3 regions of the Nonomuraea sp. B208 genome follow, and region 1 is predicted to be linked to each of the others. Evidence: riboswitches for the same ligand, from Rfam matches in the RefSeq annotation. Region 1 holds a riboswitch; each other region holds the start of a gene.
What was found. A riboswitch is a leader RNA that binds a small molecule or an ion and turns the genes downstream of it on or off. The one in region 1 is predicted to bind S-adenosylmethionine.
Positions count from the first base shown of each region.

Region 2: it holds a riboswitch for S-adenosylmethionine, as region 1 does, so the genes downstream of both, AC27IY_RS16945 (GNAT family N-acetyltransferase) here and AC27IY_RS18440 (aminotransferase class V-fold PLP-dependent enzyme) in region 1, are expected to answer to the same signal.
Region 3: it holds a riboswitch for S-adenosylmethionine, as region 1 does, so the genes downstream of both, thrC (threonine synthase) here and AC27IY_RS18440 (aminotransferase class V-fold PLP-dependent enzyme) in region 1, are expected to answer to the same signal.

Region 1 is NZ_BAAJOU010000021.1:317,151-327,158, reverse strand. It holds gene AC27IY_RS18465 (Rossmann-like and DUF2520 domain-containing protein) at 1-514, opposite strand, end outside; gene AC27IY_RS18460 (chaplin family protein) at 828-1,055, opposite strand; gene AC27IY_RS18455 (SAM-dependent methyltransferase) at 1,255-2,217, shown strand; gene AC27IY_RS18450 (cytochrome P450) at 2,233-3,429, opposite strand; gene AC27IY_RS18445 (TerC family protein) at 3,429-4,196, opposite strand; SAM riboswitch class IV at 4,311-4,426, shown strand; gene AC27IY_RS18440 (aminotransferase class V-fold PLP-dependent enzyme) at 4,470-5,762, shown strand; gene AC27IY_RS18435 (DoxX family protein) at 5,785-6,492, opposite strand; gene AC27IY_RS18430 (NADH-quinone oxidoreductase subunit D) at 6,631-7,776, shown strand; gene AC27IY_RS18425 (DUF3180 domain-containing protein) at 7,848-8,306, opposite strand; gene folK (2-amino-4-hydroxy-6-hydroxymethyldihydropteridine diphosphokinase) at 8,303-8,806, opposite strand; gene folB (dihydroneopterin aldolase) at 8,803-9,168, opposite strand; gene AC27IY_RS18410 (nuclear transport factor 2 family protein) at 9,158-9,604, opposite strand; gene folP (dihydropteroate synthase) at 9,601-10,008, opposite strand, start outside.
Region 2 is NZ_BAAJOU010000021.1:49,241-59,248, reverse strand. It holds gene AC27IY_RS16970 (WD40 repeat domain-containing protein) at 1-825, opposite strand, end outside; gene AC27IY_RS16965 (RNA polymerase sigma factor) at 975-1,547, shown strand; gene AC27IY_RS16960 (CU044_5270 family protein) at 1,540-2,379, shown strand; gene AC27IY_RS16955 (anthrone oxygenase family protein) at 2,390-2,857, opposite strand; gene AC27IY_RS16950 (TetR/AcrR family transcriptional regulator) at 2,941-3,600, shown strand; SAM riboswitch class I at 3,637-3,742, shown strand; gene AC27IY_RS16945 (GNAT family N-acetyltransferase) at 3,736-4,392, shown strand; gene AC27IY_RS16940 (GlxA family transcriptional regulator) at 4,322-5,332, opposite strand; gene AC27IY_RS16935 (cupin domain-containing protein) at 5,385-5,780, shown strand; gene AC27IY_RS16930 (VOC family protein) at 5,777-6,115, opposite strand; gene AC27IY_RS16925 (hypothetical protein) at 6,285-6,569, opposite strand; gene AC27IY_RS16920 (AfsR/SARP family transcriptional regulator) at 6,630-9,560, opposite strand; gene AC27IY_RS16915 (ThiF family adenylyltransferase) at 9,821-10,008, shown strand, end outside.
Region 3 is NZ_BAAJOU010000021.1:772,362-782,369, reverse strand. It holds gene AC27IY_RS20725 (HelD family protein) at 1-904, shown strand, start outside; gene AC27IY_RS20720 (YbhB/YbcL family Raf kinase inhibitor-like protein) at 1,002-1,532, shown strand; gene groL (chaperonin GroEL) at 1,652-3,277, opposite strand; gene AC27IY_RS20710 (cold-shock protein) at 3,615-3,815, opposite strand; gene AC27IY_RS20705 (MoaD/ThiS family protein) at 4,057-4,332, opposite strand; gene thrC (threonine synthase) at 4,356-5,591, opposite strand; SAM riboswitch class I at 5,605-5,746, opposite strand; gene AC27IY_RS20695 (RNA polymerase sigma factor) at 5,826-6,380, opposite strand; gene AC27IY_RS20690 (alpha,alpha-trehalose-phosphate synthase (UDP-forming)) at 6,412-7,836, shown strand; gene AC27IY_RS20685 (hypothetical protein) at 7,852-8,424, opposite strand; gene otsB (trehalose-phosphatase) at 8,463-9,218, opposite strand; gene AC27IY_RS20675 (DUF3263 domain-containing protein) at 9,270-9,569, opposite strand; gene AC27IY_RS20670 (S8 family serine peptidase) at 9,885-10,008, shown strand, end outside.

The DNA.
Region 1 (10,008 bases):
CGGCGATCCAGACCGGCTCGCCGCCCATCTCGATCACCAGGGCCTCGGCGATCGGGCGCAGCGCGTCGGGGGCGGTGACGCCGTAGGAGATGCCGGTGAGCTTGTTGAGGTCGTCGTCGCGGCCGGTGAACGTCATCACGGGATGCAGCGCGAGCGGCAGCGCGCCGCGCTCGGCGGCCGGGTCGAGCACCGACAGCCCGTACGCGCCGCTGGTGTGCACGACCAGCTTGCCCTGCAGGTCGGCGCCGGTGGCGGCGAGGCCGCCCACGAGGTCGGGCAGCGCGTCGTCGGGCACGGTCAGCAGGATGAGCTGGGCCGCGTTCACCACCTCGTCGGGCCGCGACGGCGTCACGCCGAGCCGCTCGGCCGCCCAGCGCTGGGAGTTGTCGGACAAGCCGCTGGCGGCGACGACGCGGTGTCCGGCCTGCCGCAACGCGGCCCCGAGGGCCGAGCCGACCTTGCCCGCCCCGAGCACGCCCACGCTGAGCCGCGCCGGGCGATCTCCTGCCTCCATGACGTCTCACCCCTGTCGACCGGATGGCACTGCCGCCCAGCGTAACGGCCTCTCCGTCCAGGGAATGTGACTGGTGCTTTGCTGGAGGTTGAGTTATTGGCAAAAGCGACAAGGGCAGACAAATAGTGCACCCCCTGTCGGAAGAGATGAGGAGAGGGGTTCACCGCATAGCAGCGGGCGCCGAGTCCGCAGTGGACCCGACGCCCGCGGGGTGTGACCTCTTGGAGGTGCGCCTGGCCGGCGCGACCGCCGACTGCCCGGCCGGGAGTCCGAGCCCGGACCGGACCGCGCCGGTCCGGGCTCCCCGCTTTCGTCAGCGGCTCGTCTGGTGGGAGTAGGCCCCGCCCTTGCAGCCGGCGACGCTGAGGCCGATGACCGCGACGGCGTTGCCGCAGGCGTTGACCGGCACGCTGATCGGGATGCGGATCTGGTTGCCACCCAGGATGCTGCCGTTGCCGCTGGTGATGTCGGCGTGGGCGGCGGGCGCGCCCAGCGCGAGAGCCGCGGCGGCACCGACCAGGACCAGGGTCTTCTTCAGCATGTGTGCTCCTTCTTGACAGCGCGGCACTGGGGCCGCGGACGTTGGCTTGTGCCGGGAACGGCCGCCGCAGTCGCCACCTGGGGGTTGGCGCAACGCGACCGTCTGGCGACAGAACGTAAACAATAGCGCAAGCGCACGACAATGAGTAGTCACATGATGACCAAGCGTGCCGTCAGCCGGTCGTGAGATAGTCCATGACATGTGGCTGACCTGGCGCGCGGCGACCCAGCGAGCGCTGTACGGCGAGGCGGGCTTCTACCTCCGCGAGCGCCCCTCGGGCCACTTCCGCACATCCGTCAGCGCCTCGGCGGCGTTCGCCGAGGCGGTGCTCGCGCTGCTCCGCGAGGTGGACGCCGAGCTGGGCAAGCCGGACACGCTCGACCTGGTGGACATCGGGGCCGGTGAGGGCACGCTGGTCACCCGTGTGCTGGCCGCCGCCGAGCCCGGCCTGAGCGAGCGGCTGCGGGTCACGGCGGTCGATCTGTCGTCCCGGCCCGAGGGCCTGCCCGAGCGGATCGAGTGGCGCGGCGGGCTGCCCGACTCCATCCAGGGCCTCGCCATCGCCAACGAATGGCTCGACAACGTGCCGGTGGACGTCGTCGAGCAGACCTCCAGCGGGCCGCGGCTGGTCATGGTGGACGTCCACACGGGCGCGGAGCGGATCGGCGGGCCCCTTCGGCCGGCCGACCGGGAGTGGCTGGAACGGTGGTGGCCGCTGCCCCGGGTGGGGGCGCGAGCCGAGATCGGCCGGCCGCGCGACGAGGCGTGGGCGGCCGTCGTCACCCGCCTCACCAGGGGCCGGGCGATCGCCGTCGATTATGCACACCCTGTGGACAACCGTCCCCCCTGCGGCACGCTGACCGGCTATCGGGACGGGGCGGTCGTCAGCCCCATACCCGACGGCACCTGCGACATCACCGCGCACGTGGCGCTCGACGCCTGCGCCGAGGCGGGCCGCCGGGCGGGCGCGATATCCACAACCTTGTCCACACAGCGCGCGGCGCTGCGCTCCCTGGGGCTGACCGGCGCCCGGCCGCCGGTCGAGCTGGCGCACCGGGATCCGCGCGGCTACCTGCGGGCGCTGGCCCGGGCGTCGGAGGAGGGCGAGCTCATCGACCCGTCCGGGCTCGGCGGCTTCGGCTGGCTCGACCAGCGCCGCTGACGGCGCTGACGGCGCTCAGGCGGGGGTGGCGGTGAGGTGGAGTGCCTCCAGGCCGCGGATGACGTAGCCGGGCTTCCACGAGGGCTCCTCGCGCAGCTCCAGGCTCGCCGTACGGTCCAGCAGCGCCCCGAACGACTCGATCAGCTCGATGCGGGCCAGCGGCGCCCCCAGGCAGAAGTGGATGCCGGCGCCGAAGGAGATGTGCGGGTTGTCGGCCCTGCCCACGTCCAGCCGGTCCGGGTCCTCGAACACGGCCGGGTCCCGGTTGGCCGAGCCGAACAGCAGCGCCACCTCGGCCCCGCGCGGGATCTCCACCCCGTGGACCTCGATGTCCTCCAGCACCCACCGCTCGAACATCTGCAGCGGCGTGTCCCAGCGCAGCAGCTCCTCGACGGCGGTGGGCAGCAGCGAGCGGTTGGCGCGCAGCCGGGCCAGCTCCTCCGGGTTCCTGAACAGCGACCACCAGCCGTTGCCGGTGACGTTGACCGTGGCCTCGTGGCCGGCGTTGAGCAGCAGCACGCAGGTGCCGATCAGCTCGTCCTCGGTCAGCTCGGGGATCTGGGCGAGCGCGCTGATCAGGTCGTCGCCGGGGGCGGCGCGGCGGGCGCGGGCCAGGTCCCTGAGGTAGGCGGCGAACTCCGTGGCCGCGCGGACGGCGGTGTGCTGCGCCTCGACGGCCGGGTTGAGCTCGTACATGCCGCAGATGTCGGCCGACCAGGGGCGGAGCAGGTGGCGGTCGGCCTCGGGGATGCCGAGCATCTCCGCGATCACCGTGACCGGCAGCGGCTCGGCGACCTCGGCGAGCAGGTCGCCCCCGCCCTTCGCCACGAACGCGTCCGCGAGGCCGCCCGCGATGGCCCGCACGCGCGGCCGCAGGGACTCGACCATGCGCGGCGTGAACGCCTTCGACACCAGCCGGCGCAGCCTCGTGTGCACCGGCGGCTCGACGTCCAGCATGCCCGCCCTGATCACCCGCCAGAACGGCTCCTGGAACTCCGGCTCCTGCGGCCTGCCGAACTCCTCGTGCGTGGCCACGTGCAGGTACGACCGGCCCAGGCGGCGGTCCCTGAGCAGGGCGTTGACGTCCGCGTGGCGGGAGACGAGCCACTGGTTCGTGGGCTCGTAGTAGCAGACGGGCCGCTCGCGCCGCAGCTCGTCGTAGACCGGGTACGGATGGGCTACGAAATCCGGATTCCAGGGGTCAAAGTGCACTATTGCATCTTAGGAGGCTCCCCCTCCTGCTCGGCAGCCTCCACCTGCCGCTGCCTGGCGTTCTTGCTGCGCACCCGGATGTTCAGCAGCTCCACGACCACCGAGAACGCCATCGCGAAGTAGATGTAGCCCTTCGGGATGTGCTGGTCCAGCCCCTCGGCCACGAGCACCACGCCGATCAGCACCAGGAACGCCAGCGCCAGCATCTTGACGCTCGGGTGCTGGTCCACGAAACGGCTGATCGGCCCCGAGGCGAACAACATCACCAGCACCGCCACCACGACCGCCGCGATCATCACGCCGAGCTCGTCCACCATGCCGACCGCGGTGATGACCGAGTCCAGCGAGAAGACCACGTCCAGGACCATGATCTGCACGATCACCGACGTGAACGAGACGGCGGCGGCGTTCTTGCCGTCCTTGCCCGCCGGGCCGTCCATGGTGTGACCGATCTCGGTGACGCTCTTGCCGAGCAGGAAGAGCCCTCCCAGCAGCAGGATGAGGTCGCGCCCCGAGATCTCGTGCCCGAGCACCGTGAACAGCGGCTCGGTGAGCTGCACCACCCACGACAGGCCGAGCAGCAGGAGCAGCCGGCTGACCAGGGCCGCGGCCAGACCGAGCACCCGGGCCCTGTCGCGCTGCTCGGGCGGCAGCTTCCCGGCCAGGATGGAGATGAAGATGATGTTGTCGATCCCCAGGACGATCTCCAGGGCGACGAGAGTGAAGAAGCCGATCCAGATTTGGGGATCGGCGACCCAGTCCAACATCTGCATACCTCCGTGACACGCGGGCCGAGAACTTTTCGGGCACAACGCATTACCCGCCGCATAAGTTCACGGGCTTGCGTCCGGCCGCGGGGTGTCGGTTATAGTGCGGGCGTAGGTCATGAGTGCCAGCGACAAGCCCCGGCTAGCTGGCCGGCAACCCTCGCGTCCGCGGCGGGGTGCCCCGGGTGAAGACCTGGTCCGTCACGAGGTGTGGCGGGCAAGCGCGGGCTCCGAGGCCGTTCCCTGGGGTCCGATGACCCGAGGAGCAGTGCTGTGCCCACGCTGACGATCTTCAACGACGCCGCCGCCCCCGCCGAGGCCCCCGCCGCCGCCGCGCCGGAGAGCGCCCGGCCCATCCCCGCCGTGGTCGGGGCCGACCTGGAGGTGCCGGTCAAGGGCGGCCGGCTCGTCCGGTACGCCAACCTCGACTACGCCGCCAGCGCGCCCTGTCTCGAGCCGGTCAGCGCCGCCGTCGCCGCCGCGCTCCCGGCCTACTCCAGCGTCCACCGCGGCGCCGGCTACGCCTCCCAGCTCACCACCGCCAGGTACGAGCAGGCCCGCCACACCGTACGGGCGTTCGTCGGCGCCCGCCCCTCCGACGCCGTGATCTTCACCCGCAACACCACCGACGCCACCAACCTGCTGGCCCGCTGCCTGCCCGCCGGCACCACCGTCGTGGTCTTCGACACCGAGCACCACGCCTCGCTCCTGCCCTGGGCCGAGGCCGTCCGGCTGGCCCCGCCCGCCTTCCCCGGTGAGGCCGTACGGGCCGCCGACGAGGCGCTGGCCGCCATCGACGGACCCAAGCTGCTCGTCGTCACCGCCGCCTCCAACGTCACCGGCGAGCTGTGGCCGATCGCCGCGCTGGCGCACATCGCGCACCGCCACGGGGCGCGCATCCTGGTGGACGCCGCGCAGTTCGTGCCACACCGGCGGCTCAACCTGACCGCGCTGGACCTCGACTACGTGGCCTTCTCCGGGCACAAGCTGTACGCGCCGTTCGGCGCGGGGGCGCTGGTGGGACGCGGGGACTGGCTGGCGGGCGGGGAGCCGTACCTGAAGGGCGGCGGCGCGGTGCGCGCGGTGGGCGAGGAGGCCGAGTGGCACGAGGACCCCGAGCCGCGCCACGAGGCGGGCACCCCCAACGTGCTCGGCGCGATCGCGCTCGCCGCGGCCTGCGACGCGCTCAGCGCCACCGGCTGGACCGCGCTGGTGCGCGAGGAGGAGCGGCTGCTCGCGCGGCTGCGCGCCGGGCTCGCCACCATCGAGGGCGTACGCGAGCTGGCCCTGTGGGGTGACGACCACCCGCGCGTGGGCATCGTGTCGTTCACCGTGGACGGGCACACGGCGCGGGAGGTGGCCGAGGCGCTGTCCGGCGAGTACGGCATCGGGGTGCGCGACGGCAAGTTCTGCGCGCACCCGTTCGTCCGGCACCTGCTGGGCACGGCCGACGGCGGGTGCGAGGACGGCACGGCCTCGGCCGTACGGGCCTCCATCGGCATCGGGACCACACAGGAGCACGTGGACCGGCTCATCGAGGCTCTGCGCGCCATCGTCTCCCGCTGACCGCGGGCGGCCGGGCGCCCGGTCAGCGGTTCGGCGGCTTGCGGTGCTCCGGCTGGTCCTCGGAGACCAGGGCGTCGATGTCGCGCATGTCCGCGTCGTCGAGCCCGCCCGCGTGGGTGCGCGGCGCGGCCGGCTGCCGGGGGGCCTCCGGCCGCTCGGCGGGCATCCCCGGCTCCGCGGGCGTCATCGGCCCTCCGGCGCCCGGCTGGTAGGCGCCCTCCGCGCCGCCGGGCCTGACGTTGACGTTGGACGGGCCCGGACCCATGGCCGGGCCGCGCCGGTGCTCGATCAGCTCGTCCTCGGCGACCCGCTGCCGCGCGCGGCGCCGGAAGATCGCGCCGAACAGCCCGTCCAGCCCGATCCGGCCGCCGCCGAGCGCCAGGAACAGCAGGCACAGCGCGCCGAGCGCGCCCGCCAGCTCCCATCCGCCCTCGCCCACCAGGACGCCCCTGTTCCCGTGCACGAAGACGATCGCGCCGATCATGTCGATCAGCAGCAGCAACGCCACCGGCCGCACCAGCAGCCCGAGAATGAGGAAGACGCCGCCGACGGTCTCGACCACGGTGGCGAAGCCGGCGGCCGCGCCGGGCAGCGGGACCCCCATCCCGCCGAACATCTGCGTCGTCGCGCCGAGACCGCCCTGCCACTTCTGCAAGCCGTGCGCCACGAAGATCACACCGGTGACCACCCGGGCGATCAGGGCCGCCACATCGAACACAACTCTCTTCATGGTGCTTCTCCCCCCGTCTCCCGTCTTCTCCCCACGACCACCCCAAGTCCCCGCAGGTGCGGTGAATCCGTACCGATCCTTGACCAACGACCGTGCCCCGCGCTGGCTCACCTCCAGGGACGGTGGGAGCATGGCCGTATGACGGAACGTGTGGTCGGGATGGGCGCGGGCGCGAAGGAGCTGGCCACCGAGGACATGATCCTCAACATCGGCCCCCAGCACCCCTCGACGCACGGCGTCCTCCGCCTCCGGCTCACGCTCGACGGCGAGCGCATCGCCACCGCCGAGCCGATCATCGGCTACATGCACCGGGGCGCGGAGAAGCTGTTCGAGGTCCGCGACTACCGCCAGATCATCATGCTGGCCAACCGGCACGACTGGCTGGCCGGGTTCGCCAACGAGCTGGGCGTGGTGCTCGCCGCCGAACGCCTCCTCGGCATGGAGCCGCCGGTGCGGGCCGTGTGGGCGCGCACCCTGCTGGCCGAGCTCAACCGGGTGCTGAGCCACCTCATGTTCCTCGGCTCCTATCCGCTGGAACTGGGCGCGATGACGCCGATCTTCTACTCCTTCAACGAGCGCGAGCGCATCCAGGCCGTCATGGAGGAGATCTCCGGCGGACGCATGCACTACATGTTCAACCGGGTCGGCGGGCTCAAGGAGGACCTGCCGCTGGGCTGGCTGGACCGGGTGTCGGAGGCCGTCGCCGAGACCCGCCGCCGGGTGCCGGTCATCGAGGACCTCATCCTGCACAACGACATCTTCGTCGCCCGCACCAAGGGCGTCGGCGTGCTGACCCGCGAGCAGGTCATGCAGTACGGCGTCAGCGGTCCCATCGCCCGCGCCTCCGGCGTCGACCTCGACCTGCGCCGCGACGACCCCTACCTCGCCTACCCCGAGCTGCCCGTCAAGGTCGTCACCCGCGACGCCGGCGACTGCCAGGCCCGCTTCGAGGTGCTGTTCGAGCAGGTCAAGGTCTCACTCGACCTGGCCGACATTTGCGTCGAACGGCTGCGCTCGCTGCCGCCGGGGCCGATCAACCAGCGGCTGCCGAAGGTGCTGAAGGTGCCGGAGGGGCACACGTACGCGTGGACCGAGAACCCGCTCGGCATCAACGGCTACTACCTGGTCTCCAAGGGCGACAAGACGCCGTGGCGGCTCAAGCTGCGCTCGGCCTCGTACAACAACGTCCAGGTGCTGCGCGAGATGCTGCCCGGACATCTGGTGGCCGACATGGTCGCCATCCTCGGCTCGATGTTCTTCGTCGTGGGGGACATCGACAAATAGCGCTCAAAGCCGGGACGGGCCGGGCCGGCGCCCGGCGCCGGCCTGCCGGACGAGCAGGACGGCGACTGGCGCTACCGGGGCTTCTGATCCTCCGGGTCCTTCGGCACCCGGCAGGCGTGCTCCAGGTAGAGCGCCGCGACCACCAGCACCACGCACGCCGCGAACGACCCCGTGGCGATGAAGAACTCCGAGCGCGGCGTCTCGCGGTCGAGGATGCCCACCGTGTGCAGCGCGAAGCCGGCGAACCCGCCGCCGAAGGCCGCCCCCGCGTACGCCGACGCCTTGGCCAGCGCCGCCAGCCGGGCCACGGCCAGCGGCTCCACCGGCTTGGTGCCCGGCTTGCGGGCGATCCTGGCCTTGGTGATCCAGCCGCTGTAGCCCTCGCCGAGTGCCAGCAGCAGCAGGGTCGGGATCGCGGTCCACGGCAGGAGCCACGCGATGTCGCCGTAGAACCGGTGCAGCAGCGCCCAGGTGAGCAGCGCGAGAACGACGAGGATGCCGACCAGGTGGCCGGGATGCGTGGGCCTCAATCGGGCCTCTGCAAGGTCAGGTCGGGCCGCGGCCGCACGCCCTGCCGGTCGAGCCCGGCCAGCAGGTCGACCACCCGGCCGTGGCCGGGCACGACGGCCGCCGGGTCGGCCTCCAGCCAGGGCACCAGCACGAACGCCCGCTCGTGCGCCCTCGGGTGCGGCAGCGTCAGGTCGGGGTCGTCGCAGACGGTCTCGCCCACGACGATGAGATCGACGTCGAGGGTGCGCGGCCCCCAGCGCTCGGCGCGCTCCCGCCCGAAGGCGTTCTCGACGCTGAGCGCCCGCTCCAGCAGCGTGCGCGGCTCCAGCGTGGTCTCGGCGACCACGATCGCGTTGAGGTAGGGGTCCTGCCCCTCGGGGCCGCCCACCGGATCGGTCTCGTAGACCGGGGACGCCTTCACGAATTTCAGGCCCGGCGCGTCGAACAGGGCGTCGACCGCTCCCTGCAGGATCTGGAAGCGGTTGCCCAGGTTGCTGCCGAGCGCGATGACGGTCTTCATACGCGACTCCGCTCGATCGTCACGACCACGTCGTCGAAGGGCAGCGGGATGGGCGCCGCCGGCTTGTGCACGCTCACCTCGACCTTGACCACCGGCTCGTACGCCAGGCAGACCTCGGCGAGGCGCTGCGCCAGCGTCTCGATGAGCTGCACCGGCTCGCCCGACACCACCCGCGTCAGCTCCTCGGCCAGCTCGCCGTAGTGGACGGTCGCCGTGAGGTCGTCGCCGGCCGCGGCCGGCGCGGTGTCGAGGAACAGCGTGGCGTCGATCACGAACTCCTGGCCCAGCTCGCGCTCGGCCAGGAGCACCCCGTGCCGCCCGCGGGCCCGCAGGCCCTTGAGCGCGATGCGATCAAGGCTCAAGCTCGCCGTCCTCCTCCTCGTCGTCGTCGCCCTGGAGCACCGGCGAGCCGTGGTGCATCCACAGCCGCCAGCCCTGGGAGGTGCGGAGGTAGACGTTGCTCGCGACCACCTTGCCCGCCGCGAAGCTCGCCTCCCCCTCGTCGCCGGCGGTGAGGATGTTCTCGACGCAGGTGAGGACGGCGACGTCGCCCAGCACGGTGGTGTTGACGTCGGTCAGCACGAACTGGATGTAGGTCGTGTTGGCCATGATCAGGGCCCACGAACGCAGCACCTCGGACCGCCCGGTCAGCAGCGCCCATCCGGGGTGCACGCAGCTCACCTGGTCGTCGGCGGTGTCCTCGGCCCAGATCTCGGTCATCTTGTCGAGGTCGCCGCCCTCGATCGCGGTGTAGAACTCCTGGTTGACCGTCTCGATGGCGGCCGTGTCGACGCTCATGTGCCTGCTCCCGCTCGTGTCCATGCGGCGGCCACGCGCACCGCGTCGGCGTTGGGGCCGACCTCGTGCACGCGTACGCACCAAGCGCCCGCCTGAGCCGCCAGGGCGGTCACGGCCAGGGTGGCGTCGTCGCTCCTGCTGAACGGCCGGGGTGTGCCGTCGGGGTCGGCCAGCAGCCGCCCCAGGAACCTCTTGCGCGACGCCCCGATGAGCAGCGGATAACCCAGCTCCGCCAGCTGGGGGATGCCGGCCAGCACCGCCCAGTTGTGCTCGGCGTTCTTGGCGAAGCCGAGGCCGGGGTCGAGCACGATCTGCTGCTCCGACACGCCCTCGGCCAGCACCAGGCTCACCCGCTTGCTCAGCTCCTCGCGCACCTCGCCGACCACGTCGTGGTAGACGGCCCT
Region 2 (10,008 bases), 270 kb from region 1:
GACCGTGGTCGTCACGGACTTCAGGTCCACCGATCGGGGGAGGTCACCGACCGGCAGGCCGGTGGCCAGGTCCGACACGCGGGTGGTCGTCTGGTAGCCACCGGAGACGACCACCGGATGACCGGGAGTCAGCTCCGTGACCGCGAGCGCGCTCACGTGTCCGCTGTCGCGGGTGAACGGGCTGCCGACCGGGTCACCGGTGTCCAGGTCCCACACCCGGACCGTTCGGTCGCTCGTGACGGCCACCCAGCGGCCGTCCAGCACGGCGGTCGCCACCGCGTACACCGGACCGCTGTGGCCGCGGATCGGCTCCATCACCTCCTGCCGCGTCTCCAGGTCCCATACTCCTACCGGCGTGTGGTAGCACGCGGTGACCACCGCCTGGCGGCCATGGCGTTCGGCGATCGCGAGGGCCCGCACGCCGTCCTGGAGGTGGAACGGCTCGCCGACCGGCTTGCCGGACGCGAGCTCCCACACCCGTACGGTGCCGTCGTCACCACCGCTGACCACGACGGGACGGCCGTCCAGCACGGACATCGCCAGCGCCCGCACCGTGTTCGTGTGACCGGTCCATGGGGCGCCGATCAGGTCACCGGTGGACAGATCCCAGACCCGTACGGTGTTGTCGCCGCTCCCGGTGACCGCCACGGGACGGCCGTCGAGGACCGTGGCCACCACCGCCGACACATAAGTGGTGTGGCCGTCCGCGGAGCCCAGCGGCGGGCATGACTTCACGCCCTTCGGCAGCAGACTGGTCCACGTCGGCTGCACACGCCAGGCAGCGGGACGGCTGATCGGTGCCTCATGGCGGGGCAGGGACGACATGCCGCGCATCTTAGGCGCCTATAACGGGACACGTCCCGAAAACCTGGGGCATACCGCCGGCGTGTGGGAAGACGATTCCGGGCTGCGGCGAAGGATGGGTGATCGAGACCGCAGACCCAGAAGGCAGACCGCATGCCGGAGACAAGAACGTGAGCGCCGAAGCGAGCGAACAGGTGACCGACGCCGAGCTCGTCGCCCGGTACCGGCGCGACCCCCACCTGTTCACCGCCGTCCACGACCGCTACTACCGCGACATCTACCTGTACGTCGCGGGCCGCCTGGACACGCAGATCGCCGAGGACCTCACCGCCGAGACGTTCCTGCTGGCCTTCGACCGGCGCGACCGGTACGACCCGGAACGCGGAGACCTTCGGCCCTGGCTGTTCGGCATCGCCACCAATCTGATCGCCAGGCACCGCCGCAAGGAGACCCGCCACTACAAGGCGCTGGCCAAGCTGGGACCCGAGCCCGTCGTGGAAGGCCACGAGGACCGGGTCGTCACCTCGGTCGCCGCCGAGCGCATGCAGCCGCAGCTGGCCAGGGCGCTGGCCGCCCTGTCCGGCGGCGAGCGCGACGTGCTGCTGCTCGTGGCCCTGGGCCAGCTCAGTTATGACGAAGTGGCTCAGGCGCTCGGCATCGCCGTCGGCACCGTGGGCTCCCGGCTCAGCCGGGCCCGCAGCAAGATCGTCGCCATCGTCGACAAGGAGAAAGCCCGTGGATGACCTGAACGCCGTCGCGACCCTTCTGGCCAAGCCCGAGCCGTCCGCCGAGGCGATCGCCCGCAGCAGGGGACGTCTCCAGGACAGGATGAGGCGCAGCCGCGCCCGCCGGCGCCTGCCGGTGCTGGGCATGGCGGTGGCCGCCGCGGTGGCCGCCGCATTGATCGTCGCCGGCGTGTTCCAGCCCGCCGCCGCGCCGGTCTCGGGCAGGGACGTCCTGCTCATGGCGGCGGCCAGCGCCGAGCACGTCTCCCAGGGGACGGGGACCTACTGGCACATCAAGCGTACGTTCCAGGGCCCGGACGGGCCCCATGTGCAGGAGAGCTGGACCACCCGCGACGGCCGCCACTGGTCCAGGAACGAGCCGTCCGCCACGCCCGGCTCGGTCGTCGAGGACCCGGCGCCGTTCAGACTCATGGGCGCCGAGATCGGGTTCGAGGAGCTCGAAGGGCTTCCGGCGGATCCGGAGAAGCTGAAGGAGCACATCGCCGGGCTGCCCCGCCAGGACAGCGCCATGTTCCCTGCCGACCGGCAAGGCGAGCTCGTCTCCCCGCTGATCGAGCTGATCACGGAGCTGCCGACGCCCGCGCGGGTCCGTTCGGCGGCATTCGAGGCCCTCGCCGCCACCCCCGGGGTCAGGAACGTGGGGCCTGTCGAGGACGGGCAGGAGCTGGTGATCCCGCTCTCCGGGAAGGTGGAGGTCAAGATGGTCGTCGATCCTGAGGCCGCCCGGGTGACGCGTGCCACCATCCTGCTGACCGCCGAAGGAGGTGCGGCGATCAGCAACTCGTACATCTCCGTCACCACCGGGTGGACGGACGAGTTCCCGCGCTGAAGGCCGCTGTTCAGGTGCGGTCGAAGGTCTGGACGGTGATCAGGGAGGCGAACGCCGCGAGCGCGAGCGCGGTCCGTACGAGGTGCAGGTTCAACCACCGACGGCGGCTCTCCTCCCAGTCGGCGGGCAGGAGGTCGGGGTCCCAGGCGTCCGCCAGCCGGTTGAGTGGCTCCAGGCCCGTCAGGGTGAGGGCCACGGTGAGGATCACCAGGATCAGGGCGGCGGCGGTGAGGCCGAAGGCGAACCATCCTCGGGGCCACGACAGGGCGGCCGCGACGATCAGCGCCGCGATGCCGGCCAGCAGCAGCGGCGGCATGGCGCGGCCGTAGTCGACGTTGAGCGCCTGCCAGTACCGGACGTAGGCAGGTCCCGGCAGGCGGGCCACGGACGGGGCGAGGAGGACGAAGACGACGCCGCCCGCGTACAGGCCGATCAGCAGCAGCGCGACCATCCTGGCCGCGGTCAGCACCAAGGACATCGGCATCTCCGGGAGTTGGGTATAGACAGAAGCTTTCATTAGAAGGGCTTCTATTCAATGTGGTTCTGGGAGTATGGCTGGCGATGACTGAGCGGAAGAAGCGCCGTCCCTACTCCAGCGCTCTGCGGCAGGAGCAGGCCGAGGCCACGCGGCAGAGGATCGCGGGCGCGGCGCGGGAACTCATGATCAGGAAGGGCTACGCGGACACGACCATGGCCGAGGTCGCCCGCGAGGCGGGGGTGGCGCTCCAGACGCTGTACACGTCCTCCCCCGGAGGCAAGCCCGCCCTGGCCAAGCTCGTCTACGACATCACGCTGGCCGGCGACGCCCGGCCCCTGCCGCAGAGCGACCGCCCCGAGGTGCAGGCGATCATCGACGAACCCGATCCCGCACGCAAGCTGGCCCGGTACGCCGCCATGGCCACCGGGATCCTCCGGCGCATCCAGCCCGTGCACCGCGTCCTGCGCGCGGCCGCCGCCGCCTCCCCGGCCGACGCGGGGCTCCAGGAGGTCCTGGCCGACATCGAACGCGAGCGGCTGAAGGGCAGCCACGGGCCGGCCCACCACCTGCACGCGCTCGGGGCCCTGCGGCCGGGCCTCGCTCCTGCCAGGGCGGCCGCGCAGATCTACGTCCTCACCTCGACGGAGAACTTCGAGAAGCTGACCGAGGTCTGCGGGTGGAGCGAGGCCGAGTACGAGAAATGGCTGGCCGGGATCCTCGCGGCCGCCCTCCTCCAGGCTTGACGCTGCCGGCGGTCGTTGGGGAAGATCGACTTTCGACGATCATCCAGAGGATCTGAGGGGCCTGGCCCTGTGACGGTCCGGCAACCTGCCCAGCTCGGGCAAGGTGCCAACGCCAGGAACGATGAGGAAGGTCTGATGAGCGTTCAGCTCGACGTTCCCGTGCTCGCCGGTTCCCTGGTACGGCTGGAGCCGTTGACGATGGAACACGCGGCGGACCTGGCGGAGGCCGCCGAGGAGGACCGGGCGTCCTACGGGTTCACGCTGGTTCCCCGAGGGCCCGGGATGCGGGGGTATGTCGCGGCGCAGTTGGCCAGGGACGGGCTGACGCCGTTCGCCCAGATCCGCGTACGTGACGGGAAAGCCGTGGGGTGCACCGCGTTCTGGGATCCGCGGCCGTGGCCGGACCGGCCGGACTCCCTGCGGGCGATCGAGATCGGCTTCACCTGGCTCGCGGCGTCGGCGCAGGGCACCGGGATCAACGCCGAGGCGAAGCTGCTGCTGCTTACGTACGCGTTCGAGAGCATCGGCGTCGCGCGGGTCGATCTGAAGACCGACGCCCGCAACCACCGGTGCCGACGTGCGCTGGAGCAGCTCGGCATCGGCTTCGAGGGGGTCCTGCGCAACTGGTCGATGTCGTGGGCGCCCGGCGAGGAGGGGCTGCTGCGGGACTCGGCGATGTTCGCGGTGGTCTCGTCCGACTGGCCGGCCGTCCGGCGGACCCTCATGACCCGGCTGGCCTCGGCGTCGGCGCCTGGCCCGGGCCGAAGCGGTGGCGGTACTGCAGAGGGGTGAGGCCGATCCTGCGGCGCATCAGCGCGCGAAGGTTCGCGGCCGTGCCCAGGCCGGTGTGCCGGGCGACCGTCTCGAAGCGGGACTCGCCCCGTTCGATCAGCCGGCAGGCCAGGGCGAGGCGTTCCCCCGTCAGCCAGGCGAGCGGGGTGGTGCCCAGTTGCGCCTGGAAGCGGCGGTGCAGGGTGGCCGCGCTGACCGAGGCGCGGGCCGCGAGGTCGGACACCGTGAGCGGGGCGTCCAGGTGCTCCTGGGCCCAGGCGAGTACGGGCGCCAGCGACTCGTCAGGCACCTCGGGCACCGGCCGCTCCACGAACTGCCGCTGCCCGCCGTCGCGGTGGGCGGCGAAGACCAGCCGCCGGCTCACCGAGTTGGCGACCTCCGCGCCGTGGTCGCGGCGGACGATGTGCAGGCCGAGGTCGAGCGCGGCCGCGCTGCCCGCGGCGGTGAGGATGTCGCCGTCGTCCACGAACAGCACGTCCGTCTCAAGGCGGACGGAAGGGAAGCGGGCCCGGAAGGAGTCCGCCCACTGCCAGTGCGCGGTGGCCCGGCGTCCGTCGAGCACCCCGGCCTCGGCCAGGGTGAAGGCGCCGCTGCAGAAGCCGACCAGGCGGGCGCCGCGCGCGTGCGCCCGGCGGATGGCGTCGAGCACGGCGGTTCTTCTGGGCACCTCGACGTCGGGACGGTTCGGGACGATCAGGGTGTCCGCCGCGTCGGCCGCCTCCAGGCCGGCGACGCCCGTGAGGGTGAAGAACCCGTCCCGCATCAGGGTGCGCGGCTCGGGGGAGCACAGGCGGAAGTCGTACAGGTCGCGGCCGAGCTCGGGCCGGCGCAGGCCGAAGACCTCGGTCGCGCAGCCCAGCTCGAAGGGGTTGGAGTTCTCGTCCACGATCACGACGACCCGGTGCGCGTCCGAGGCGATGTGCGAGGATTCTTGCGGCATGTGCTATTCCTAGCACTCACGCCGGGCGGGTCCGGTGGGACAGGATGCACTCGTGAACCTCGAACCCATCGCCCTCAGCCAGGCCCTGGCCTCCTTCGACGCCCTCTGGAGCCCTCGGATCGTCACGCGGGTCAACGACTACGACGTACGCGTCGCGAAGGTCGAGGGCGAGCACGTCTGGCACGTCCACGACGACACGGACGAGTTCTTCCTGGTGCTCGACGGGGAGCTGGACATCGCGCTGCGCGAGCCCGGCGGGGAGCGTACGGTCCGGCTCCCCGCGGGCTCGGTGTTCACCGTCCCGCGCGGCACGGAGCACCGGCCGTCCGCGCCCGCCGGGGCGGCGATCCTCATGTTCGAGCCCACCGGGACGTCGTCGGTCGGCGACCGCCACGCCGAGATCCCCGATCACGTCGACGCGACGACGGGGCACCCGCTCGGTTCCTAGGGGAGTTGCGCGAGCGACATGCTGTTGCCGTCGGGGTCGAGGATCTCGACGTGGCGCACCCCGTTGGGGTAGGTCTCCACCGGTTCGTGGTCGATGCCGTACGCGGCCAGGCGGGCCAGGATGTCGTCGAGGTCGGTCACGCCGAACGTGATCATGGTCCCGCCGACGCGGGCCGCCCGCACGGGCCGGTCGTCGATGACGAGCCAGGCGTTCTCACCGGTCTGCCACAGGTGTTCCTCGCCGATGATCTCGTCCGCCGGCCGGCCGAAGAAGGCTTCGTACCACTTCAGGGAGATTGTCCGGTCACGTACGCACACCACGCTGTGCAGGTCCACGGGATCGCTCCTCCTCATGAGTTCGGTCTCGTCTCATGAGGAAGACCGCGCCCGGGCCCGGGAGTCATCGGAGGAAGTGTTCGCGACCTCCAGGCCGTGCGGCGGGACACCTGGGACTCCTTGCGGACCAGCTTCACGGTGTCGCGGAACCTGCCCGCCTCGATGACATTCAGAAGGACAGGCTGCAGCTCACCTTCGTGCCGGTGCTGAACCACGTGACCGGCAGGTAGTAGACGTAGAAGTGGTGGGTCCGCGTGCCGTGGCCTCCCTTGCTGATGGTCGAGGTGTACTGGTACTCCCACTCGTACGTCCCGTTGCCCTGGCTCTCGGGGACGCACCGGGGCGGCGGGATGGCGGCGGGCGGGATCGGGTTCGCGGCGGCGGGGCCGGCGGGCGCGACCAGGGCGAGGCCGGCCACGGCCAGCGTCGAGACCAGCAGAGCGATCTTTTTCATGCGGTCAAGACTCGCGGACCGAGAGTGCCGGGACCAGGACACGGGCAGGGCATTGACCGGTCATCGGAGTGCGGCGCGGGAACGGGCGATCTGGTCGCGGGTGCGGGCGGACCAGAGGTGCTCGTTGAGCGGGTCGAGCCGGTCGAGGCAGGCGGTGAAGTGGGCCAGCGCCACCCGTTCGTCGCCGCGCCACCGGCTGATCTCGCCCAACGTGTACGAGATCAGCGCCTGCCCCCGCGTGTCCCCCGCGTTCACGAACAGCCGCGCGCACCGGGCGAGCATGCCGATGGCGGTGTCGTGGCGGCCCAGCGCGGCCTCGGCCTGGGCCAGCCGGTGCAGCGACAGCCGTTCGCCGGTCTCCCATCGCAGCTCGCGGCAGAGGTCCAGGCTGGTCCGGTAGTGGCCGATCGCCTCCTCGACGCGGCCCGTCTCGTAGCAGGCGATCCCGAGGGCGCGCAGGAAACGGGCCCGATGGAGGGAGCTGTGGCCGTCGAGGTGGGCGAGGGCCAGGCGGCAGGTCGCTCCGACGGCGTCGTGCCGGCGCAGGTAGAACTGGATGCCGGCGATCTCGGTCCACGCGCTCAGCAGGCCGTGCCCGTCGCCCAACTCCTGGAACCGTTCGGCGGCCAGCGTGGCGGCGGTGAGCGCGGAGCCCAGGTCGTGTTCCAGGGTGGCGGCGACCCCGAGCAGCGCGTACGCCGCCGCGTGCCGGTCCCCCGCCCGCGAGCTACGGCCGAGCAGGTGGCGGAACTCGTCCGCGACCGTGCCGGCGCGCCGGCGATCGACCTCGGCGTCGGCGCTCACCAGCCGCAGGCGCGTCTCGGTGACGGTGTCCCCCGCCGTCGCGGCGGCGTGGGCGACCGTGCCCACCATCCGTACGGCGTCGTCGTGGAAGCCGCGCACGACGAGGAACGGCGCCAGCGCGTACGCGAGACCGGCCGCCTCCCGTACCAGCCCGGCTCGGGCGGCGGCCTCGGCCACGGCGACGAGCACGCCGCGCTCGGCCGCCAGCCAGGCGCCGCCTTCCGGGCAGGGCGGCGTCCTCTCCGGTAGGTCCGGCGGCGGCGGGGCGAAGGCGAGGGGCAGCTCGGCGGCGGCGCCGGCGGCGCGGGCGCGGGCCTCGGCGGCGACCCGGCGCAGCGCGGCCGTCCGGCGTTCACCGCTGTCCTCGGCGTGGAACAGCTCGCCGGCGAAGCCGCGCAGCAGGTCGTGCATGCGGTAGCGGGGCTGGGCCGCGGCGTCGGCCGCGCCGGCGGTGATCAGGCCGGCGACGGCCAGCTCCTCCAGGGAGCCGTCCACGTCGTACGGGCTCGCCCCCGCCAGCGCCGCCACCGTCCAGGCCGCCACGCCGTCGGCGGCCACCGACCCGAGCAGCCGGAACGCGTGCCGCGCGGGCGGCGACAGGGTCGCGTAGCTCGCCTCGAACGTGGCGCGGACGTCCAGGTGGCCCGCACGCAGCTCGTTCAGCGCCGAAGCGTCGGCGAGGCGGCGTGCCAGCTCGGCCAGGGGCCAGGCCGGGCGGGTGGCGAGGCGTGCCCCGGCGATGCGCAGGGCGAGCGGCAACCGCCCGCAGGCATCGAGTATCGCCTGCGCCGCCTCCGGGTCGCTCGCCACCCGGTCCGCCCCGGCCACGCCCGCGAGCAGGGCGCGGGCGCCGGCCGGGGTGGGCACGTCCAGCGCGTACGTGACCGCGCCCGGCAGCGCGGGCAGCGGCCCCCGGGAGGTGAGGAGGACGGCCGAACGCGGCGTGCCCGGGATCAGCGGCTGCACCTGGGCCGCGCCGGCCGCGTCGTCCAGCAGCACGAGCACCGCGCGGTCGGCGATCATGGCCCGGTACGTCGCCGCCCGCTCCTCGGTGGAGGCGGGCACGCCCGCGGAGTCCACGCCGAGCGCCCGCAACAGCTCCGCGAGCAGGTCGGACGGGTCGCGGGGCGAGGCCGACGCGCCGTGCAGCCGGACGAAGAGCTGGCCGTCGGGGTACCGGTCGCGGACCAGGTGCGCGACGTGCACCGCCAGCGTGGTCTTCCCGACACCGGGCGGCCCCGACACCGCCACGATCACCGGCGCCACACTGGCGACCCGGCGGGCCCCACCGGCCGCCGCGCCACTCGCCCCACCGGCCGCCAGACCGGCCGCCGCGTCGGAGGCGTCCAGGGCCGTGACCAGGTCGCGGGTCTCGCGCTCCCGCCCCGCCAGATCGGCGATGTCCGCCGGAAGCAGGCAGATCCCCGTCCACCCCGGCTCCCGTACCGTCTCCAGCTCGGGAGCGGGAACGGGACCGTCGTCGAGAACCGCCGCGTGCAGCTCGCGTAACTCCTGGCCGGGCTCCAGCGCCAGCTCGGCGACGAGGACCGAGCGGGCCCGCCGGTACGCCTCCAGCGCCTCGGCGCGCCTGCCCGCCCGGTGCAGCGCCAGCATGAGCCGGTGCCACAGGCGTTCGTTGAGCGGCGCGGCCTCCACCAGCGCGGTCAGCTCGCCGACGAGCTCGTCGTACAGGCCGAGCCGCAGGCGCACGTCGATCCAGCCGAGCCGGGCGCTCTCCCGGCGTTCCTCCAGCTCGGCGATGCGCGCCTGCACCGTCGCGGCCAGCGTCACGTCCTCGGCGGGCCGGCCGCGCCACAGCGACAGCGCCCGCGCGAACAGCCGGTTCGCCGCCGCGGGCTCCCCGCGCGCCGCCTCCAGCCTGGCCTCGCGTACGGCTTCCTCGAAGGCGAGCGCGTCGAGCCGGTCGGGGCCGAGGCACAGGCGGTAGCCGTGCGGCACGGTCTCCACCTCGATCGCCGCGCGACGCAGCGCGGTGAGGTACGTCTGCAGGTTCGGCAGCGCGGACCTGGGCGGGTCGTCCCACACCGAGGCGATCAGCCGCTCCCTGGTCAGGACGGTGTTGGGGTGGAGCAGGAAGACGCCGAGCACCGCGCGCGCCTTGGCGGCCAGCCGGACGGGCCGCCGCGCGTCGGTGACCTGGACGGGCCCGAGGATCGCGAAGTCCACCTGCGTCTCCCGGCACGATCAGCGGTTCTGACCTTCTATGGCGACCCTATGCGGTTTGTGTGGGCCGATGGAGGAGGTTGATCGGAAACGAGCGGAGAAGGAGGTGAACGCGGTGAAGATCGAGGTTCGCAAGGTCGAGGCCGTCAAGGCGACCCAGTTCATGACCTGAGGCACCGCCTCTCAGCCGGCCGGGAGGCGGTCCTGCCGCCTCCCGGCCAGTCCCCGGCCCGACGGATGATGCGGACAGCGTGATGCAGGTGATGTTGAAGGAGTGCGCCTGGGAACCCCTGGGCGACGAGCTGGTGGTGGTCCATGACCCGCGCGAGGCGTACACGCTGGCCGATCCCGACGGCCGGATCGCGGCGCTCCTCGACGAGCTGGCGCGCGGGCCGGCCACGGCGGAGGAGTTGAGCGTGCGGCTGGCCGCGCGGGGCGTCGCCGTCACGGG
Region 3 (10,008 bases), 460 kb from region 1:
CTCCAAGCCGGTCAAGCAGCTCGTGGACGCGGTCTGGCCGAAGCTGACGCCCGAGCAGGTGCTCTTCCGGCTGCTCGCCGAGCCGGAGTTCCTCGCCAGGGCCGCCAAGTCCGACCTGTCGCCCGACGAGCAGAGCCTGCTCCTCTGGCCGAAGCCGTACCGCAGCCACAAGTCCGCCAAGTGGTCGGCGGCGGACGCCGCGCTCCTCGACGAGCTGCGCGACCTCATGGAGCGCACCCCCTCACTCGGCCACCTGGTCGTGGACGAGGCCCAGGACCTGTCGGAGATGCAGCTGCGCGCGCTCGGCCGACGCTGCCGCAACGGCTCGGCCACCGTGCTCGGCGACCTCGCCCAGGGCACCACGCCCTGGTCCACCAGCTCGTGGGAGAGCGTGCTCCGGCACCTCGGCCAGGCCGAGGGCGAGGTGACCGAGCTGACGCTCGGCTTCCGCGTGCCGCGCGAGGTGCTCGACTTCGCCGCCCGGCTGCTGCCGTCCATCGCCCCCGGACTGGCCGCGCCGCGGTCCCTGCGCCCCGGCGCGGGCTCGCTGAGCATCCGCCCGGGCGGCTCGGTGGCGGAGGCCGCCGACGCGGCCCTCGCCCAGGAGGGCTCGATCGGCGTCATCGTCCCGGACGCGCTGGTCGGCGAGGTCGCGCGGGCGCTGTCCGGCCGTCCGCACTCCGTGCTCGACCCCGACGCCCCGGAGGGCGAGCACCGCCTGCTCGTCGTCCCCGCCACGCTCGCCAAGGGTCTGGAGTACGACCACGTGATCGTGGTCGAGCCCGCCGACATCGTGGCCGCCGAGCCCCGCGGCCTGGCCCGGCTGTACGTCGTCCTGACCCGTGCGGTCACCTCGCTCACGGTCCTGCACGACAAGCCCCTGCCGCCGCAGCTCGCCATGTGACCGCGCCCCGCGCGGGAACCGGCGACGCCATGACCGGCGACCGGCCCGGCCGCTTCTAGGATGGCGATCAGGAACGCTGCCTACCTAGGAGGATGCCGTGCCAGCACCGCTGCCCCATGAACACCTGCCGTCGGTTCCCGCGCTCGTGGTCGAGAGCGACGACATCCAGGACGGCGAGCGGCTCAGCGACCTGCACGTCTTCAACGACTGGGGCATGACGGGCCAGAACGTCTCGCCCCAGCTCCGCTGGTCCGGCGCGCCCGAAGGGACCCGGAGCTACGCCGTCACCTGCTACGACCCCGACGCCCCCACGGGCAGCGGGTTCTGGCACTGGGTGCTGTTCGACCTGCCGGCCTCGGTGACCGAGCTGCCCGCGGGCGCGGGCAGCGCCCCCGACTTCAAGGGGCTGCCCGAGGGTGCCGCCCACGCCCGCAACGACTACGGCGCCAAGGCCTTCGGCGGCGCGGCCCCGCCGCCCGGCGCCCCGCACCGCTACGTCTTCACCGTCCACGCCCTGGGCGTCGACAAGCTGGGCGTGGACGGCGACGCCAGCCCGGCGGTGGTGGGCTTCAACATCACGGCCAACACCCTGGCCCGCGGCCACATCGTCCCGGTCTACGGCGTCTGACCGCGGCCGACGAACCCGCCGTCAGCGCATACGCCCGTCGACGAACCCGCTGTCAACGCACAAGAGCGGCCCGGAAGATCCGGGCCGCTCTTGTTCTTCGGCTTCGCGAGCGAACAGACCTAGAAGTCCATGTCGCCGCCGCCCGGCATGGCCGGGGCGGCGGGGGTCTTCTCGGGCTTCTCGGCGATGACAGCCTCGGTGGTGAGGAAGAGCGCCGCGATGGAGGCGGCGTTCTGCAGCGCGGAGCGCGTCACCTTGGCCGGGTCGATGATGCCCGACTCGAACATGTTGACGTACTCGCCGCTGGCGGCGTTGAGGCCCTCGCCCGGAGTGAGGTTGCGGACCTTCTCCACCACGACGCCGCCCTCGAGACCGGCGTTGACCGCGATCTGCTTGAGCGGCTCCTCCAGAGCCTTCTTGACGATCGAGGCACCGGTGGCCTCGTCGCCGGCCAGCTCCAGCTTGTCGAACGCCTTGGCGCCGGCCTGCAGCAGCGCCACGCCACCGCCGGGGACGATGCCCTCCTCGACGGCCGCCTTCGCGTTGCGCACGGCGTCCTCGATGCGGTGCTTGCGCTCCTTGAGCTCGACCTCGGTGGCCGCGCCGGCCTTGATGACGGCCACGCCGCCGGCCAGCTTGGCGAGACGCTCCTGGAGCTTCTCGCGGTCGTAGTCGGAGTCGGTGCGCTCGATCTCGGCGCGGATCTCGTTGACCCGGCCGGAGATCTGCTCGGCGTCGCCGGCGCCGTCGACGATCGTGGTCTCGTCCTTGGTGACGACGACCTTGCGCGCGCGGCCCAGCAGGTCGAGGGTGGCGTTCTCGAGCTTGAGACCGACCTCCTCGGCGATGACCTGGCCACCGGTGAGGATGGCGATGTCGTTGAGCATGGCCTTGCGGCGGTCGCCGAAGCCCGGGGCCTTGACGGCCACGGAGCGGAACAGGCCGCGGATCTTGTTGACGACCAGGGTGGCCAGGGCCTCGCCCTCGACGTCCTCAGCGATGATCAGCAGCGGCTTGCCGGACTGCACGACCTTGTCGAGCAGGGGCAGCAGGTCCTTGTTGGCGGAGACCTTGCTGTTGACGATCAGGATGTAGGGGTCCTCGAGGACGGCCTCCATGCGGTCGGAGTCGGTGACGAAGTACATCGACACCATGCCCTTGTCGAACCGCATGCCCTCGGTGAGCTCCAGCTCCAGGCCGAAGGTGTTGCTCTCCTCGACGGTGATGACGCCTTCCTTGCCGACCTTGTCCATCGCCTCGGCGATGAGCGAGCCGATCTCGGGGTCGGCGGCGGAGATGGAGGCGGTGGAGGCGATCTGCTCCTTGGTCTCCACGTCCTTGGCCAGCTTGGAGAGCTCCTCGCTGACGCGCTCGACGGCGGCCTCGATGCCCTTCTTCAGGGCCATCGGGTTGGCGCCGGCGGCGACGTTGCGCAGGCCCTCACGAACCAGCGCCTGGGCGAGCACGGTGGCGGTGGTGGTGCCGTCGCCCGCGACGTCGTCCGTCTTCTTGGCGACTTCCTTGACCAGCTCGGCGCCGATCTTCTCCCAAGGGTCCTCGAGCTCGATCTCCTTGGCGATGGACACACCGTCGTTGGTGATCGTGGGGGCGCCCCACTTCTTCTCCAGCACGACGTTGCGGCCCTTGGGGCCCAAGGTCACCTTGACGGCGTCAGCGAGCTGGTTCATACCGCGCTCGAGACCGCGCCGGGCGTCCTCGTCAAACGCGATCATCTTGGCTGCCATAAGGCTAGACCTCCCAGATGCAGGGTGGCTTGTCCTGGACCGAGCCGACGCCCGCGACGGCCAGGGACTGCATCTCCGTTCGGCAGACCCCATCGTCTCGATCCCGAGTTATTGGCACTCTGCCACACAGAGTGCCAACGAACTGTTTAGCACTCTACCCTGCCGAGTGCAAGCGAACGACCTTCTGGAGGGGTCTCCGCGCAGGTCAGCCGATCCGCATAGGGACGGCGGGCCGCTCACCGTGTGGCCCGCCGCCGATCGACGACTACGAGGGTGGCGGGCTCGTACGGACTGCGCTGCCGCACGGGCCCCGCCGGTGCATACCAGGTGACGTAAATCAGACCGAGCGGACAGACTCGGCCTGCGGTCCCTTCTGGCCCTGCGTGATCTCGAACTCGACCCGCTGGCCCTGCTCGAGAGATCGGTACCCGTCCATCAGTATCGCGGAGTAATGGACGAATACATCCTTACCACCGTCTACCGCGATGAAGCCGTAGCCCTTGTCCGCGTTGAACCACTTGACGGTGCCCTGCGCCACTTCCGACTCCTCTTACTGGGGCTACAGATCTCGCCCATTCCACCGCGAGACCCGTAATCGTCCGACTTAACGACAAAACAGCCAGACGATCGCCTCGACCATACCTGTGGCAAGGGGTTTGGCAACAGAGTCAATCCACGAAAGACGCATTTGTTCGCAGTGCGGGTACTTCAACGTTTGAATAGGCCCGAAAAGCAGAAGGCGCCCGCTTGGGGCGCCTTCTGTGGAGTCGTACGGGCACTCAGCCGCCGGCGACCGCCGGGATGATGGAGATCTGCGTGCCCTGAGGGACGGCGGTGTCCAGGCCCTCGGCGAAACGGACGTCCTCTTCCCCAACGTAAACGTTGACAAAACGCCGAATCTTGCCCGATTCATCCAGAATTCTCGCGCCGATGCCCGGGTAGTCGGCATCGAGCTTGGCGAGCACGTCACGAAGAGTCGCGCCTTCGCCACTCACTTCCGCGTTTCCGCCGGTGTAGGTGCGCAGAATGGTGGGAATCCGAACAGTAACGCTCATGGTTATCTCGCCTTTCCTGGTTGTCAGACAGCCGCGCGGAACGCGTCGAGAGACGGCTTGATCACGGCGGTGGGCCGCGACGACTCGCCGGCGATGGCGTCCAGCGTCTTCAGGCCGTCGCCGGTGTTGAGGACCACGGTCTCCGCCTCGGGGTCGAGCCGCCCCGCCTCGACGAGCTTCTTGAGCACGCCCACGGTGACGCCGCCCGCGGTCTCGGCGAAGATGCCCTCGGTCGAGGCCAGCAGCTTGATCGCGGCCACGACCTCGGCGTCGGTGACGTCCTCGACGGCCCCGCCGGTGCGCCGGGCGATGTCCAGCACGTACGGGCCGTCGGCCGGGTTGCCGATCGCCAGCGACTTCGCGATGGTGTTGGGCTTGACCGGCTGGACGACGTCGTGCCCCGCCTTGTACGCCGCCGACACCGGCGAGCACCCGGCGGCCTGCGCCCCGAAGACCTTGTAGGGGGTGTCCTCGACCAGGCCCAGGGCGATGAGCTCCTTGAAGCCCTTGTCGATCTTGGTGAGCTGCGAGCCCGAGGCGATCGGGATGACGATCTGCTCAGGCAGCCGCCAGCCGAGCTGTTCGGCGATCTCGTACGCGAGCGTCTTGGAGCCCTCGGCGTAGTAGGGCCGCAGGTTGACGTTGACGAACCCCCACTTGTCGCCCAGCGGGTCGCCGATCAGCTCGGAGCAGAACCGGTTGACCTCGTCGTAGGTGCCGTCGATGCCGATCAGCTTGCCGCCGAACACCCGGGCCATGGCGATCTTCGCCTCTTCGAGGTCGGCCGGGATGAACACGCAGGCGTCGAGCCCGGCCCGCGCCGCGGCGGCGGTCACCGCGCCCGCGAGGTTGCCGGTGGAGGAGCAGGAGAGCGTGTGGAAGCCGAAGTTGCGCGCCGCCTCGACGGCGATGGCGACCACCCGGTCCTTGAAGGAGTGGGTGGGGTTGCCGGAGTCGTCCTTGACGTGCAGGGACTTGATGCCGAGCGCCCGCCCGAGGTTGCCCGCCCTGACCAGCTTCGTCCAGCCGGGGTTCATGTTGGGCTTGCTCGCCACGTCGGCGGGGACCGGGAGCAGCGAGCGGTAGCGCCAGATGTTGGCCGGGCCCGCGGCGATGTCCTCGCGGGTCACCCGGCCGAACTCGTAGGCCGCTTCGAGCGGCCCGAAACACTCCAGACACGCGAAGCTCGGCCCGAGCGGGTAACGGGCGCCGCACTCGCGGCAGGACAGAGCGACGGCAGGACCAAAGTCGTGCGACATGAAGCGAGGCCTTCCCTCATCTTCGCCCACGGCCACCTTGACCGCGAACCGGAATTGGCACCTTGTCCCGGTCGGCCTCGCCAGGTCGCGAGTCGAAAGCCGGGAGGGTTGCCGGGGCTTCGCAGGGCCGGTCCCTCCACCCCTCTGGATGAGCTGTATGAAGTTGTTGCACACGACTCTACCCGCCGAAGCGGCGGGAACGACCACCTGTCTCAAAGACTGAGACGGGGCGTCTCACCGATAGTCGTCACCCAGCGCCGCCTGGACGTACTTGCGCGCCTGGTGGATGCGCGACTTCGCGGTGCCCAGCGGGATGCCGAGCTGCTCGGCCACCTCGTTGTAGTCGAGCTGCACGATGTCGCGCAGGACCAGCGCCTGCGCGAGATCGGGCTTGTCGGCCTCCAGCGCCTCCATCGCGTCGAGCAGGTCGAGCCGCGAGCCGGCGATCACGCTGACCCGCCGCGCGTCGGGCTTCTGCGTCGGCAGCTCGTCGGAGGTCTGCTCGGCCGCCCTGCGCTTCAGCGACCGGTAGGTGGTGCGCGCGCAGTTGGCCGTGACGATGTGCAGCCAGGTGCTGAACCTGGCACGCCCCTCGAAGCGGCCGATGTTGCGCGCCACCGCGAGCAGGGTGTCCTGCGACGCCTCCTCGGCATCCTGGTGGTACGGAAGAATCCGGGAGCAGTGGCGCATCACATCCGGCTCGATCCTGGCCAGCAACTCGCCGAGCGCGCGATGATCTCCAGCGGCGGCGGATCGGGCGAGTTCCTCGGTTAGCTCATCAAGCGCCATAGCTGCGATCCTATGATCGGAAGGAGCTTCGATGAACAGCGTCCTCGTGGCCTCCAACAGAGGGCCGGTCTCCTTCACCGTCTCCGACGACGGTGTTCTCATCATGAGACGGGGCGGCGGCGGTCTCGTCTCCGGGTTGTCCGGGGTCGCCAAGGACGACGGGGTCCTGTGGGTCTGCGCGGCGCTGTCCGACGACGACCGCGGCGCCGTGCGCCTGTCCCCCGGCGGCCGGCTCGACCAGGCCGGCTACGACACCGGGCCGCTGCGCATGCTCGACATCCCCGCGACCACGTTCCATCGCGCCTACAACGCCGTGGCCAACTCCACCCTGTGGTTCGTCAACCACCTGCTCTACGACATCCCCAACGCGCCCAGCTTCGGCATCCGCTTCGCCCGCGAGTGGGAGTCCTACCGCGACTACAACGGCGCCTTCGCGCTCGCCCTCGCCGAGGAGGCCGGCCACGGCGCCCGCGTGATGGTGCAGGACTACCACCTCACGCTCACCCCCGCCATGCTCAGGGCCGAGCGGCCCGACCTGCGCATCGCGCACTTCAGCCACACCCCGTGGGCGCCGCCCGAGTACTTCTCGCTGCTGCCCGACGAGGTGGCCGGCGAGGTCCTGGAGGGCATACTCGGCGCCGACCACGCCGGGTTCCTGGCCGAGCGGTGGGCGGCGGCGTTCATGGACTGCTGCGAGGCGGTGCTCGGGGCGGAGGTCGACCGGGCGGCCCGCAGCGTCACCCACGAGGGCCGCACCACCAGGATCGGCGTCCACAGCCTGGGGGTGGACGGCGCGGCGCTGTGGGAGCGGGCCGGCGAGCCCGACGTCGAGTCGCACATCACGGCGATCAGGGAGCAGGTCGGCGACCGCCGCCTCATCGTCCGCATCGACCGCACCGAGCTGTCGAAGAACATCGTGCGCGGCCTGGTGGCCTACGGCGAGTTCCTGGCCGCCCATCCCGAGTGGCACGGCCGCGTGGTGCACCTGGCCTTCGCCTACCCGAGCCGGCACGACCTGCCGGAATACCGCGAGTACACCGCCTCGGTGCAGCGCTGCGCCCAGGAGATCGAGAACGAGTTCGCCACCGAGGACTGGGACCCGCTCATCCTCAACGTCCACGACGACTACCCGCGGTCGCTGGCCGCGTACCGGATGGCCGACGTGCTGCTGGTCAACCCCATCCGCGACGGCATGAACCTGGTGGCCAAGGAGGGCCCGGTGCTGTCGCCGCGCTGCGCGCTGGTGCTCTCGCGGGAGGCGGGCGCGGCCGCCGAGCTGGGCCCGTACGCGCTGATGGTCAACCCCTACGACATCAGCGGCACGGCCGACGCCCTGCACAGGGCGCTGGTCATGCCGGAGGACGAGCGGCGGGCGCGGCGCGACAAGCTGCGCGCCGCGGCCACCGCCCTGCCGCCCCAGAAATGGCTCGCGGCCCAGCTCGACGCCCTCGCCTGAGCCGCGATCCCGCGCTCACCGCCAGTCGGCGTGCTTGAGCGTGTCGGCCAGGCCGGGGGTGTTCCACTGGTCGACGACCAGGATCTTGCTCTTCGGCAGATACCACTCGCGCTGGGTGAAGCGGGCCTTGATCGCGGTGCCGCTGTAGCTCGTGCAGGTGGACTTCCAGGCGTTGTACGTGGCCTTGTGGCCGGGCCCGACCTGGCGCAGCCCCCGCGAGCCCTTCGGGCCGATGCTCTCGCCCCACTTCTCGTTGAACGGGCACGGCTGCACGTCGCTCGCCGTGTAGTACGGGTTCTTGCCGGTGTAGGGGCCGAAGCCCTCCGCGCCGTGCTTGATGAAGGACGGCCCGAGAATGTAGAAGGAGTCGCACTCCGGCGTCCGCCAGCCCCGGGCCTTCCCGCACTTGCCGGTCACGACCTGCACGTTGTCCGGGCCGAAGCGGTGGACCACCCACTGGATCGGGATGTAGAGGGTGAGCCCGGCACGCAGCTTCAGCTCCTGGGCGGGGGCGGCGTGGGCGGGGAAGGCGCCGGCGGTGAGGGTGACGGCCGCGGTGGCGGCGACCGCGAGGTAACGCTTGATCATGACCCCGACTCTAGGGAACCGGACTTGCAGTCCAGTCGTCAACGGCTGAACGCCGACGCCAGCTCCGCCAGCAACGCCAGCACGCCGTCCGGGCCGTCCACCACGATGTCGGCCCGCTCGGCCAGCGCGGTCACCTCCGCCGAGCCGCTGCACACGGTCACCCCGGGCAGCCCGGAGGACCGTACGGCGTCGAAGGCGGCGAGGTCGCCCAGGTCGTCGCCGGCGAACAGCACCGAGCGCGCGTCCCTCTCGGCCAGGAACAGGCCGAGCGCGTGCCCCTTGTCCATGCCCGGCGGCCGCAGCTCCAGCACCATGCGGCCCGGCTCGACCACCAGCCCGTGCCGCTCGGCGAGCCCGGCCAGCGGCTCGCGCAGCGCGGCCAGCGCGCCCTCGGGGTCGGGGGCGCGGCGGGTGTGCACCGCGACGGCCCGGCCCTTGTCCTCGACGGTCACGCCCTCGACGCCGAGCGAGTCGAGCAGCAGCGGCAGGTCGGCCTTCGCCCGTGGCACGCCGGCCGGCGGGGGCGGCGCGGAGATCCGGCCGTTCTCCCAGCGTTCGAAGCCGTAGTGGCCGAGGATGACCAGCCCGGGAACGTCGGCCAGCCCCGGGCCCAGCTCCAGCGCGGTGGCCGGCGGCCGGCCCGTCACGATGGCCACGGCCCCCACGTGCGCGCCGAGCTCGGCGAGCACCGCGGGCGCCTTGGGGTGGATCACGGCGGCCGCCGGATCGGGCACGATCGGGGACAGGGTTCCGTCGAAGTCGAGCCCGATCACGGCCCCGGCGGGGTCCTTCAAGATTGCTTCAATTCCAGGGATGTTCTCCACGCGCCTGCCGTACCCAGCAGGTCAGGGGCGCATGCCAAGCCTTCTGGCCGCGCGGTCGCGCTGCCGCTCGGCGCGCACCCTGCGAAGCCGCTTGACCAGCATGGGGTCGTGCTCAAGCGCCTCCGGACGGTCGATCAATTCGCCCAGCATCTGGTAGTAGCGCGTGGCGGAGAACCCGAAGGTCTCCTTGATGGCCTGCTCCTTCGCGCCCGCGTAGCGCCACCATTGGCGTTCGAAGGCGAGGAGCTCGATGTCGCGTTCGGTCAGTGGTTGTCGGGACGGCTCGTGGGCAGCATCGTCACCGCTGAGGGGTGCTCCCATGGTGTCCTCCTCTGAGGGGACGGGTGACGGTCCCGTCACCCGCACGGCCCGTGGCCAATCGTAATGTGCTGAGCTCCCGCGCTGCGGGTATGTCCCGACTTTCGCCTACGAGGTAGCAGAAAAGCACACAGAACGGAACTACTCCGCGTATCGGGCTGTTTACCGAACCGTCGGATTGCGGTGGCGGCCGCGTGTCAGAATGCCGGTCAGTTCGAGCGTTCCCCCTCTTCTCCCCGCTCGAGGTCCTCCGTGCACCAGCTCTCCTCCGCGCTGCCACGCCTGGGTCGCGACCGCGCCGCGGCGGGCCCTGCCGCGATGAGGAGCCTCCTCGCCGTGGCGCTGACCATCTGCTGCGTGCTCGCCGTCCCGGCCTCCGTGACCGCCGCCGGCGGGACCGGGGCCGGCGACAGGATCGGGGCGGTCGCGCGGGCCGGGCAGT